DNA from 4 places in the Halomonas bluephagenesis genome. Region 1 is predicted to be linked to each of the others. Evidence: predicted binding sites of a transcription regulator. Region 1 holds the regulator's gene; each other region holds the start of a gene.
The links. The regulator FNR, encoded in region 1, switches genes on or off when oxygen is low (the NO sensors DNR and NnrR bind a similar motif). The targets are predictions, from matches to a motif close to TTGATNTANATCAA.
Positions count from the first base shown of each region.

Region 2: trhP (prephenate-dependent tRNA uridine(34) hydroxylase TrhP) is a predicted target of FNR. The motif match lies at 2,015-2,028, and genes of this name have one in related genera.
Region 3: REH51_RS18755 (HAD-IC family P-type ATPase) is a predicted target of FNR. The motif match lies at 1,105-1,118, and genes of this name have one in related genera.
Region 4: paaF (2,3-dehydroadipyl-CoA hydratase PaaF) is a predicted target of FNR. The motif match lies at 1,381-1,394, and genes of this name have one in related genera.

Region 1 covers NZ_CP133631.1:1,173,638-1,176,833, forward strand. The annotation lists gene hemN (oxygen-independent coproporphyrinogen III oxidase) at 1-1,148, shown strand, start outside; gene fnr (fumarate/nitrate reduction transcriptional regulator Fnr) at 1,207-1,959, shown strand; gene ttcA (tRNA 2-thiocytidine(32) synthetase TtcA) at 1,946-2,872, opposite strand; gene REH51_RS05335 (3'-5' exonuclease family protein) at 2,977-3,196, opposite strand, start outside.
Region 2 covers NZ_CP133631.1:2,270,870-2,274,065, reverse strand. The annotation lists gene REH51_RS10125 (DODA-type extradiol aromatic ring-opening family dioxygenase) at 1-550, shown strand, start outside; gene trhP (prephenate-dependent tRNA uridine(34) hydroxylase TrhP) at 543-1,913, opposite strand; gene REH51_RS10115 (DMT family transporter) at 2,085-2,960, opposite strand; gene REH51_RS10110 (D-alanyl-D-alanine carboxypeptidase) at 3,064-3,196, opposite strand, start outside.
Region 3 covers NZ_CP133631.1:4,103,758-4,106,953, reverse strand. The annotation lists gene REH51_RS18765 (EAL and HDOD domain-containing protein) at 1-395, shown strand, start outside; gene REH51_RS18760 (hypothetical protein) at 652-1,011, opposite strand; gene REH51_RS18755 (HAD-IC family P-type ATPase) at 1,347-3,196, shown strand, end outside.
Region 4 covers NZ_CP133631.1:1,751,035-1,754,230, forward strand. The annotation lists gene paaN (phenylacetic acid degradation protein PaaN) at 1-1,085, opposite strand, end outside; gene paaF (2,3-dehydroadipyl-CoA hydratase PaaF) at 1,454-2,227, shown strand; gene paaG (2-(1,2-epoxy-1,2-dihydrophenyl)acetyl-CoA isomerase PaaG) at 2,244-3,035, shown strand; gene paaH (3-hydroxyacyl-CoA dehydrogenase PaaH) at 3,037-3,196, shown strand, end outside.

The DNA.
Region 1 (3,196 bases):
ATACCGCCCTTGCGGAACCTTACCTTTCTCGGCTAGATCGAGAAATGGTGCTTACGGCCCGTCATTTAGACACCTCTCGCCCGGTGCAACAGCTACACTGGGGCGGCGGCACGCCCACGTTTCTTACCTTGGCTCAAATGGGAGATCTGATTGATCGCTTAGATGCCCGTTTCGGTTTATCTAGCTCAGCTGATCGCGATTACGCCATTGAAATAGACCCCCGCGAAGCAGACGTGTTTACCTTGCGCCACCTACAGTCACTCGGCTTTAATCGGCTAAGCCTTGGCGTACAGGATTTAAACCCGCAGGTACAAAAAGCCATCAACCGTGTACAGCCCCGGGTACTCACCGAAACGTTAATGGAAGAAGCCCACCGTCTTGGCTTTCGCTCGCTCAATCTTGATTTAATTTATGGGCTACCATTTCAAACGGAAAAAAGCTTTGCCGAAACGCTGAGTCAGGTTATCGAACTAAACCCGGCACGGCTGTCCGTATTTAATTATGCGCACATGCCCACCCGCTTTGCTCCTCAACGACGCATTAACGAAGCAGACCTCCCCAGTGCCGATGAAAAACTGGCTATTTTGCATACCACCATTGAAATGCTGACTAACGCAGGCTATGTACATATTGGTATGGATCACTTTGCGCGCCCTGACGATAGCCTAGCGCTTGCTCAGCGTAACGGCACCTTGCAGCGCAATTTCCAGGGCTACTCTAGCCATGCACAGTGCGATTTAGTTGGATTAGGCGTATCCGCCATTTCACGGGTGGACGACGTTTACGCACAAAACCCGACTCGGCTTGACCAATATGAAGCGGCCTTAGATAAAGGTAAGCTAGCAACCGTCAAAGGATTAAGGTTAAATAAGGATGACCTAATACGAAGAGACGTTATTGAAAGGCTAATGTGCGACATGCATATTGATTTAGCGGACGTTGGAAAGCGTTGGCACATCGATGCTAATGACTATTTCTCCACCGCAACTGAACAGCTGGAAATAGCTGAGCAAGACGGCTTGATCACTCGCCATCAGCAAGTTATTAGCGCCACTCCCACTGGACAGCTGCTGATTCGCCACTTGGCGATGGCCTTTGATGCTCGCCTAGGTGACCAACCTACTCAGCGCTACTCGAAGATTGTATAAGCTTCTTGAGACGTCTTGCCCCTGGGCCTATGATGGCTAACGAGAAAGGGAGAATAATATGCCACACCCCGTCAGCCAACGACGTTCACTGCTGCAAGAGGCGCGCTGCCAAACCTGTAGCTTAAGCTCGTTGTGTCTACCGCTCGCCTTAGAGCTTGAGGACATGAGTCAGTTTGATGCCATCATCCGTCGTCGCGCACCACTCAAAAAAGGCGAGCCACTGTTTCGCCAGGGTGATCGCTTTACCAGTGTGTATGCCGTTCGCTCAGGCAGCCTGAAACAGGTGACCAGCGAGGGTAACGGTAATGATCAACTGACAAATTTCTACCTTCCCAGCGAACTGGTGGGATTGGACGGAATTGATGAAGAGCACTACCCCGGCAGTGTGATTGCGTTGGAAACCACCACGGTGTGTGAAATCCCGTTTGACCGCCTGGATATGCTTTCCGAAGAGCTGCCCGAACTACGCGGTCAGCTGTATCGAAGTATGAGTAAAGAGTTGCGTGACGACCGCCGTATGATGCGTTTACTGTCGCGCAAGACAGCCGACCAGCGGCTGGCGAGCTTTTTGGTCACTCTCTCAGACCGTTTCCGTCGACGAGGGTACTCGCCGTACAGTTTCAGACTCTCCATGTCCCGCGCTGACATTGGCAATTACTTAGGCTTGGCGGTAGAAACGGTCAGCCGTATTCTTAGCCGCTTTCAACAGCAAGACGTGGTGGCTGTTTCAGGTCGCGAGGTTAATATCCTAGATATGCGACGCCTCATCACATTGGCTGAAGAGGAAGAGCTAACGGCTAATCCACGGTAAATGCTTGAATACGCCCTTCCATCAATGCCGCTTGTTTGGCTTCAAGGCCAGCAAAGTCAAATAAATGGCGGGCTGCCAGCTGTGAAGGCGCTACATTGGTCACTGCCTTAAACATGCTTTCTAGACGTCCTGGGTGTTTTTTATCCCATTCCGCCAACATATCTTTGACGACTTGTCGCTGGAGGTTCGGCTGGGAGCCACATAAATTACAGGGAATAATGGGAAATTCCATTAAACGAGAAAACTCTGCAATATCTGCCTCCTTGCAGTAGGCAAGGGGGCGAATCACAATATTTTTACCATCATCAGATAAGAGTTTAGGAGGCATTGCTTTCAAGGTGCCGCCAAAGAACATATTAAGAAACAACGTTTCTAAAATATCTTCACGATGATGCCCTAGAGCAATTTTCGTCGCCCCAATCTCCTCGGCAAAGCCATAAAGAGAACCACGTCTTAATCGTGAGCAGAGCGCGCAGGTCGTTTTGCCCTCAGGGGTTTTCTCTTTCACCACCGAGTAGGTGTCGCGCTCTAGAATGTGGTATTCAACACCCACTTTATCCAGGTACTGGGGCAACACATGCTCTGGAAAACCTGGCTGTTTTTGATCCATATTAACGGCGACCAAGGAGAAATTAACCGGCGCATTGCGCTGCAGGTTAAGCAGTATCTCCAGCATCGTATAGCTATCTTTGCCACCAGACAGGCACACCATCACCTTGTCGCCTTCGCCAATCATTTGATAATCAATGATGGCGTTGCCAACTTCTCGCCGTAAGCGCTTTTGTAGCTTATTGAATTCACGCTTCTGCTTGGCGTCGTGATGCTCGGACTGAGTCTGTAAGTGATCAACAGAAGTGCTGCCAACAGCAACAGTTTTAGACGCAGCGGGATCAAAATAATCAGGTTGTAGCATGGTGTAGGCACTGCCGATGGTAGAAGAAGCAGCAGGCATTCTAACAATACTCACCACGTCCACCCAAGATAAACCCGTGGATTCATCGTATGCGGGTCGTAACCCTACCCCTGCTGGGCGATCTCACGCTGCAAACGCAGATACAAAAGCGCACTTGCGGTTGCATCCCCCAACCCCCCCATCCATTGGAGAGCGGGCATTTGCCAACGAGCAAGTGCTTCCGTTAGGCGGCCGCCCGTCTCGCACTGTGGATGTAAGCGACGCAACTGGCGATAGTGCAGTTTTCCCACATCGACCTGGGCATTAGGCAAACCAAACCCCAGC
Region 2 (3,196 bases), 1.1 Mb from region 1:
TGGCGGGTTCCCACAAGCCCTCTTCGAGTGCCAGTATCCGGCTCCTGGCGACCCAGAACTGGCTAAACGAATTGCGATGATGCTGGGAGCCGAATGCGTAGAGCGAGGCTTTGATCACGGCGTCTGGGTGCCGCTTTCATTGATGTTTCCAGAAGCGAATGTGCCGGTCGTTTCCCTGTCGCTACCTGTGCGCTGGGGAAATGACGCACTAGTGACGCTAGGCGAGCGCCTATCCACCCTGCGAGAAGAAGGAGTTCTGATCATTGGCTCCGGCAGCCTGACCCATAATTTATATGAAATCCTGCCCCAGGGCAGCCTCGCCCCCGCATGGGTACATGAGTTTTCCCATTGGGTTAGCGAACATATTGAAGTCAATGATCGCCAAGCGCTACTCAGTTGGGAGCACGCTCCAAAAGCGCTTGAAAACCACCCGACCCCTGAACACTTCCAACCCTTGCTGGTGGCCATGGGGTCAGGTGGCGCTGCGACTCAGCTACACCACAGCGTAGAGCATGGCGTGCTGGCGATGGATGTTTACGCGTTTAGCTAACAGCAATACCTAAAGATACAGGTTGGGCTTTTCGGGCAGAGCTAAGATCACGCATTAAAAGCGCAAACTCAATCTGCTCAGGGCTAATGCTGACACCTGGCACGGGGAGGCGTACCCGATGCCCCGAGCCAGGTGCAGCGTGTTGGGCTTCGCCGCGCACGTTTTCCATGCGTTCAAGCACAAAGCGGTGATTGCCACTTGGCAGCATGAGCTCCATGCTATCGCCCACTTCAAAGCGATTTTTAACCTCAATGTCCAACCAGCCACGAATGGGGTCGTAGCCCAGCACTTCACCGACAAACTGTTGGTGCACACCGATGGAGCTACCCTGCTCATAACTTTGAAACTCATCGTGCACATGACGGCGATAGAAGCCTTCGGTATACCCTCTGTTCGCTAAGTTCTCTAGCTCGTCCATTAACCCCATATTAAAGGGGCGGCCTGCAACGGCGTCATCGATTGCGCGGCGGTAAACCTGCGTGGTCCGTGCGACGTAGTAATGGGATTTTGTCCGCCCTTCGATCTTGAGCGATGCTACCCCCATTTTTGTCAGGCGAGCCACGTGCTGTACTGCACGCAAATCCTTGGAGTTCATAATGTAGGTGCCGTGTTCATCTTCATACACAGGCATCAGCTTGCCGGGGCGAGTGACGTCTTCAATCAGCGCCGAAAGTTCGCTCTGATCAGCCCCCACCATTCTACCGCCATGCTGAGCTGGCATCAGGTCGCCCGTATCATCCTGGGTAGCTGCTATGGTGTTGTATTTCCAACGGCATGCATTGGTGCAGGTGCCTTGGTTGGGGTCGCGGTGGTTGAAATAGCCCGATAACAAGCAGCGCCCAGAGTAGGCAATACATAGCGCACCATGAACGAAGGTTTCGATCTCTAAACTGGGGCACTCGGCACGTATTTCGCCAATCTCATCAAGGGATAGCTCTCGAGACAAAATGATACGGCTGATGCCCTGGCGCTGCCAGAACTGCGCGGCGGCCCAATTCACTACATTGGACTGCACCGACAGATGGATCTCTTGATCTGGCCATCGATCACGAATCATCATAATCAAACCGGGGTCTGACATAATCAGCGCATCAGGCCCGGCCTCAATCACCGGTTCCATATCCCGAAGATAGGTTTTCAACTTGCTGTTGTGCGGGGCAATGTTGGAAGCAACATAGAACTTCTTACCTCGCGCATGAGCGTACTCAATACCACGGTGCAAATTATCGATTTTAAAATCGTTGTTACGCACTCGAAGTGAATAGCGAGGCTGACCCGCGTAAACCGCGTCTGCCCCATAGGCAAACGCGTAACGCATATTTTTAAAGGTACCCGCAGGCGAGAGTAATTCGGGAGCTTGCATAGACAGTCACCGTTATCAGGACGATGGCGCAAGTGCGCAGTGTTGAAAGTGCCGGATTATAACCAGCTCACACAGCCTGTCTTGCTCAGCTATCTACTTTGCTGATCCAGATAAAAAAGTAATGGTCAAAAGCCTCTTTTGACACTTACGACGATTAATAACAGCGGTGTTTTATGCCGTTGGGCGGGGTTTTAGCGTCGTGCGGCGGTCATGGTAGGCAATCGCTAATCCGCTACCCATAATCAGCACACTGCCCACCCATACCCACAAATCGGGCAGCTCTCCCCAGAACCACCAGCCGAGCAGCACCGCCCAGAGCATCGCCGTGTAATCAAACGGTGCGGCAATTGCGGCAGGGGCAAAGCGGAATGCCAGGGTAATAAACGCGGTCGCTCCAATACCTAAAACACCCGCGGCCAAAAAACCAAGCCAGTGCCAAGGCTCTGGAGTTTGCCAAACCCAGGGCAAACTCAGAGTAGTGACAACAAATGGCACTAACGTCATATAGAACACCATTGCCCATAGGTGCTCCCGAGCACCATAGCGCCGCGCGGTAATCATCATCAGGGCATAAAAAAAGGCCGCTCCTAAAAGCGTTAGCGTGCCAAGCTGGAATGCATCTCCACCGGGGCGAACCACAATCAGCACGCCGGCAAAGCCAACTAGCGACGCGATTAATACGGGTGGATCGATCCGCTCACCGAGCAACGGCACCGACAGCAGCGTCACAAACAAAGGCGCCACAAAAGCGATAGCCGTGGCTTCTGCAAGCGGCAGTAGGGTAAGCCCCCAGACAAAACACACCATCGTGGCGGTATAAATCAGCCCCCTTAAAAGGTGTACACGGGGGCGCTTGGTACGCAACTTGCGCAATCCTCCCGCAAAATGCGCCAACAGCGCAATTAGCGGCAATGACACCAGCGTACGAAAAAAAATAATCTGCAGTGGCGAGTGTACTTCACCCAGCCACTTCGATACCGCGTCACCAAGCGCTAAGAACAGAACCCCTAAGCACATACAGAGGATACCTTTTAACGACGTAGTCACGACGCTCTCCTTTGCCCTCCGGACACTTTATCAGCCGGGATAAAACAACTAATAAAAAACCCCGCCAATGTGTCACTGGCGGGGTCGTGGGTCTAACGTGGATTTACAAACTTGCGTTGACCACCATGCATTCCATCCCCTGCGCCTGGAGCGTCCTACAAGCGCGCCTGGCGCGAGCTTCGTCCAGGGCTACAACACGGGCTCGGAACACCGGCGTTTGTCCACCTAACGTATCA
Region 3 (3,196 bases), 1.2 Mb from region 1:
GGATGCTGATTTTCGGTGTGTTGAAAGACAGTACGCGAGAACATGCTGAGTTAATTCTTACTCGTGCTCATTTGTGCGAGCTACTGACAAAAGCGCATCAAGTTCGAGGCAGCCGAGGAGCTGATGCCTATTTGGTGGGGCTGATGTCGGGCGTCGACTTACTGCTTAAGATTGATCCATCGACATTTATCGAGTCAGTTAACGTCAGTAAAGCGATTGCTGACGCAGTTGTGAATGAAACAGGCATTCTTGGCAAGCAGCTTAAATTGGCACGCAAGATTGAGCGGTGTGTGATGTTAAAGCATATGGATGTATTGGAGCCGTCTTGGCTGGAGCTATATTGCCAAGCGCGTAGGCATGCGGTTGAGGTTGTAAAGCTTTCGGAAACACTATGATTATCTGGCAAAGCCGGTGACGTGAGCTTAGCTATTTGGCGGTGACCGTTTTCTGGAGTGGTAAGCAGAAAGCGTCTTATCTGTAGCCACGTAGCTTTGGCCTCATAGGTAAGATCTTAAAGTTCTGGTCTTAAAGTTCTAGCCTCCTAATAACCCCTAAGTGAGATGTCATGCTGAGGCCATCAGCAAGTAAATTGGCGAAGCCTAGAACATAAGCGCCATCAGTGGTCAGACACCTGCGCAAAAAGCCACAGAATCAGAGCTCGCACCAAATTCGCTCGCGTAAGTCCTCGCTGAGTTCCGATACCTTGCGCATGCGGTTAAAAGTGGCCTCTGTCATGTCTCCTGCGATGCTGTGGTAGCAAGCTGCCATTGATGCTGGGGTTTGAGGTCCTTCAAAACCGAGCATGCAGCAGGTTAGCTTGCTGTAGATGGGGGCCACGGTTGAAATGAAATCAAGCTCATACCGAAGTGCTTCGTTAACAGTTTCTAGCCAGACGCGTTGCAGCTTTGCGGCCGAATGTGTGGCTTCCACCCAAGGCTGATGCCAAAGAACCAGTATCGTATCCTTGTTGGTTGTATTCGCTGTCAGGTTGGGAAACATTAACGTTGTCATTGTATTGGTTCCTTATGTGCAGTTAGGAGTCGAACCCTGTTAGGAATAGCATAGTCGCGCCCGGAATAAAGGTTGTCATTAGTAGCTGCTTCTTTGACGCTGATCATATTTTTACTAACTACGAGAAGGTTTAGCTCTTTAGTTTGATTCTTACGACCTATTCCAAAAATTAACGGATCAAAATAGCTAATTAAATGCTGAGCGACGCTACTTAGCCTGGGTGGCGTGGCGTTTTTTGCGTTGCATCATTTCCTTGTTACTTTATGGATAACAGTAGTACTGCAGCGCAGCAACCTGCTGTAAGCTGACAATATATTTAACAAGGGAGCTTATGGATGGAAAACCCTCAAACACCTGCCAAGTCATCGCGAGAGTGGCATAGTGCCTCGATAGATCAAGTGCTTGAGTGGCAGGGTGTTACTGCCGACGGCCTATCTACCACTGAGGCTCAAGCGCGTATAGAGCGCTATGGTCCGAATCGTCTTCAGCAGGCCCAGGGGCGACCTTGGTATCGACGTTTACTAGATCAGCTCAATAATATTTTAATTCTTATTCTGCTGGTTGCTGCTGTTGCCAGTTTCCTGCTTGGGCATGTAATAGACTCTGCGGCCATTGTGGGAGTGGTGGCCGTGATTGCGCTGATTGGTTTTATCCAGGAAGGAAAAGCTGAACAGGCACTTGATAGCATCCGTAACATGCTGTCTCCCCAGGCCAACGTCTTACGAGACGGTAAGCGCACCACAATTCCTGCCGAAGCGTTAGTGCCTGGGGATATCGTGCTAGTAGAGAGCGGTGACCGGATACCAGCGGACGTGCGATTGATTGAAGCGCGACGTTTTCGCACTGAAGAGGCGGCTTTAACAGGAGAGTCGGTTCCTGTGGAGAAGCAGGCTGGCCCTGTTAATGCAGATACGGATCTTGCTGAGCGCAGCAGTATGGCGTTCGCCAGCACGATCGTGGTGCAAGGCAATGCCCGTGGTTTGGTAGTTGAAACGGGGCGTCACACTGAAATCGGTAAAATTTCAGAACTTCTGCGTGGTGTGGAAAAAATTAAAACGCCGCTGCTTCAGCAGCTTGATCGAGCGGGCAGGGTGCTCGCAGTTTTTATCTTAGCTGCGGCAGCCATTACCGCGTTGTTAGGTACGTTACTTCACGATCAGCCCGCTGCGGATATGTTCATGGCTGCTGTTGGGCTGGCGGTAGCCGCTATTCCCGAAGGGCTACCCGCCATTGTCACCATAGGGCTCGCGCTTGGCGTGCAAAGCATGGCGAAGCGCAACGCGATTATTCGCCGGCTTCCTGCAGTAGAAACGTTGGGCTCTATCTCGACTATTTTTTCCGATAAAACGGGCACGCTGACGCGCAATGAAATGACAGCTCAAGCGATTTGGCTGGGTGACGAGCAATTTATCATCGATGGCATTGGGTTTGCGCCCAAAGGTGCTTTTTATCGACTGCACGCCAGCGGTGAACCAGAGTCGGAACGTGTCGATGTGTCTAGCACTCTTCCGTTAAGCGATTTCTTGCGTGCGGGCGTATTGTGTAACGACACAGAGCTACATCAGCAGGCGGGGCAGTATCAGATTTACGGTGACCCAACAGAGGGCGCGTTGGTGGTTGCCGGGGAAAAAGCAGGGCTTAGTACGTCGGAGGTGCGCCAACAGTTTCCGCGGCTTGATGCGATTCCTTTCGAGTCAGATTTTAAGTATATGGCCACGCTGCATGCAGAAGCTGACGGTCAGCGTGTCTTTGTAAAGGGAGCGCCTGATCGCTTGATAGAAATGTGCGATAGCGTTGCTACCAAGCAAGGCGCTATCGACATTGATCGTAATGAGTGGGAAAACCGTATTCACGAACTTTCCTCGCAGGGTTTACGCGTGCTGGCCATTGCGGATAAACCAGCTTCGGCTATTGATGAGCTTGATCATCACCATATTGATGGCGGGTTGCGCTTATTGGGAATTATTGGCTTGCTAGACCCGCCAAGAGAAGAGGCGATTGAGGCGGTTAAGCGTTGCCAACAAGCGGGTATTCGTCCCGTTATGATTACCGGTGATCATGCTTCAACAGCGCTGGCTATTGCCAAACAGCTGGGGTTTGCGCAAACCCAGAAAGCGCTTACTGGGCGAGAAATTGAAGCGATGTCCGATGCAGCGTTAGAAGACATCATTTTAGATATTGATGT
Region 4 (3,196 bases), 580 kb from region 1:
TGGCCATCCGCTGTTTCAATACCGTTTCTGGGTACATAAATAGCCTGAGGGGTTGTGCACATCTGTCCAGAATAAAGGCTCAGCGAGAAAGCAAGATTCGCCGTGACCGCTTTGAGGTTTTCCACGCTGTCGATAATGACCGTGTTGACACCGGCTTTCTCAGCGAACACCTGAGCCTGAGTGGCGTTCTCTATCAGCCAATCACCGAAGGCATTGGAGCCGGTGAAGTCGATCAGCTTTACCGCAGGGTCAAGCGCCAGCGTTTTCGTCAGCGGCGCATCGACAGTGTCGGGTACCAGGCTAACCAGACAAGGGTCAAAGCCCGCTTCCTCCAGTACCTGTTGAACAACCCGTGCGGTCATCGCCACAGGCAAAATAGCGCCAGGGTGCGGCTTAAGAATGACGGGGTTGCCCGTCGCCAGACTGGCAAAAAAGCCAGGATAAGTATTCCAGGTGGGAAAAGTAGAGCAGGCCACTACCAACGAGATACCCCGCGGCACGATGTGAAAACGCTTATCCATGACAATGGGATCATGCTTGCCCTGGGGCTTAACCCACTGTGCGGTAGCGGGAATCTGAGCCATTGCTTGCCAGGCGTACGCCACGGCTTCAAGACCGCGATCCTGAGCATGCGGACCACCGGCCTGAAACGCCATCATCGGCCCCTGGCCGCTGGTATGCATCACTGCCTGGGCGATCTCTGGGCTCATGGCATTAAGGCGCGACAGGACTTCCAGACACACCCCCACGCGCGCTTGCGCCCCGGCATCCCGCCAGTTACGCATTGCTACTTGCATGGCCGCTATCAGCTCGTCGGGGTTTGGCTGGTCATAAGTAATGCCGAGTTCAAAACCATAAGGTGACACTTCGCCACCCACTTGCTGGGTGCTGCCAACACCGTTAAGTGTAAATGGCTGATTAAGTAGTGACTCGAATGTCGACGGCGCCGCTTTAACGGCATCCTCAGGGGATTTCCGCATGCTTTCTGGATAGGGCGTCCAGAAATTACGGCTAGAAATGGCGTCGACAGCCTGATCAAGAATCTCACGATGAAGGTCGAACATCTGCTGCGCTGATTGCGTCATGGGGCGCTCCTGCACTCACTTATTTTTTTGATACGCTATAGGCAAGAAGACTATCTTTTCCGTAACAAAACATCAAACGCTTTCCCTGGCACCGCTTGCTTAAGAATTAGCCTACCACGATCAAAAAACTCGATGCATACTGGCTAAAGATCACTTTTTTAGCCACGCGCCCGCCTTTCATACCATGGTCTAATAACACTCTTGCATTCGCTAAAAACACAGACAAGCTGTTGTTAAAAAGGAATAAATTATCAAAAACAACAGCAAGCGACACATTAATAACAACCAAACAATATTGATGCGTATCAAAATAAACCTATACTCGGCAGATATTCATCCTGTGCGCCACAGGCCGAACTGAGGTAAAAATGCCCACTACGCTAAAAATAACCCCACCCCAGGAAGGCGTTTTATGCATCACGCTGAATCGTCCAGAAGCACTGAATGCGCTTAATACGCAACTTCTCGGCGAGCTCGCCGACACCTTGAACAACGCTAATAGTGACAACAACGTTCGCGCCGTAGTGATTACCGGCAATGCGAAAGCGTTCGCCGCCGGTGCGGATATTAACGAAATGGCTGAACGCGATCTGGTGGGCATGCTGGAAGATCCCCGCCAGCACCACTGGGCCACCATTACGCGTTTTCGCAAACCGATCATTGCCGCCGTCAATGGCTACGCGTTGGGCGGTGGCTGCGAGCTGGCTATGCATGCCGACATCATCATCGCCGGTGAAAACGCCCTGTTCGGTCAACCGGAAATCAACCTGGGCATCATGCCAGGCGCTGGCGGCACACAGCGTCTGCTTAGGGCGGTGGGTAAGTCACTGGCCACCCAGATGGTGCTGACCGGCGAGCCTATTTCCGCTCGCCACGCCCTCGAAGCTGGCCTGATTAGCGAGATTACCCAGCCCGAATTAACGCTAGAGCGCGCCATGGCAATTGCAACACGCATTGCCGCCAAGGCACCGCTGGCCGTGCGCTTGGCACGGGAATCGTTACACAAAGCAATGGATACCGACCTAGCCACCGGCCTGCGCTTTGAACGCCATGCGTTCACCTTACTGGCGGGAACCGCCGACCGCGAAGAGGGCATTCGCGCCTTCCAAGAAAAACGACCTGCCACTTTTCAAGGGCACTGACACAAGGATATTACCCATGAGCCAAGCGCCCCTGCTTTACACCGTGGAAGATGGCGTCGCCTGTATCACGCTGAACCGCCCCGACAGCCTGAACAGCTTCAATACTGAAATGCATGCTGAAATGCGCAAAGCACTTAAGGCCGTGCGCCAGGACTCAAGCGTTCGCGCTTTGTTACTGACCGGCAACGGCCGCGGCTTCTGCGCCGGTCAGGATCTTTCCGACCGCAGCGTCGCGCCCGGCGAGCAAGCCCCCGACCTCGGCGAGTCGCTTGAAAAACGCTACAACCCTATGCTGCGCGCCCTTAAAGATATGCCGTTCCCGACTATTTGTGCGGTGAACGGCGTGGCCGCAGGTGCCGGCGCCAACATCGCCCTGGCCTGCGACATCGTATTGGCTGCTCGTTCGGCAAGCTTCATCCAGGCCTTCTGCAAGATTGGATTAATTCCAGACTCCGGCGGCACCTGGACGCTGCCTAACTTGGTGGGTATGGCGCGCGCCAAGGGGCTGGCAATGCTTGGCGACAAGCTTCCCGCCGAGACCGCCGAACAGTGGGGCATGATCTGGCGCTGCGTCGATGATGAGGCGCTTCAGGAAGAAGCCATGAACATGGCTCGCCACCTAGCCACTCAACCGACGCGCGGCTTGGCACTGATCAAACGCGCCCTGCATGCCAGCAGCGATAACAGCTTCAACGAGCAACTCGACCTGGAACGCGACCTGCAGCGCCTTGCCGGGCGCACTGAAGACTACCGCGAAGGCGTCAGCGCTTTTATCGAGAAACGTCGCCCCACCTTCAAGGGAGAGTGATATGCCAGCCCTTCCCACGTCTGCCGTTATTGGTGTGATTGGCGCAGGTGCCATGGGTGCCGGTATTGCTCAGGTTGCTGCCCAGGCTGGCCACTCGGTGGTCTTGCACGACAATCAGCCGGGTGCCGCCAAAGCAGGCATCGATAACATTCGCCGCCAGC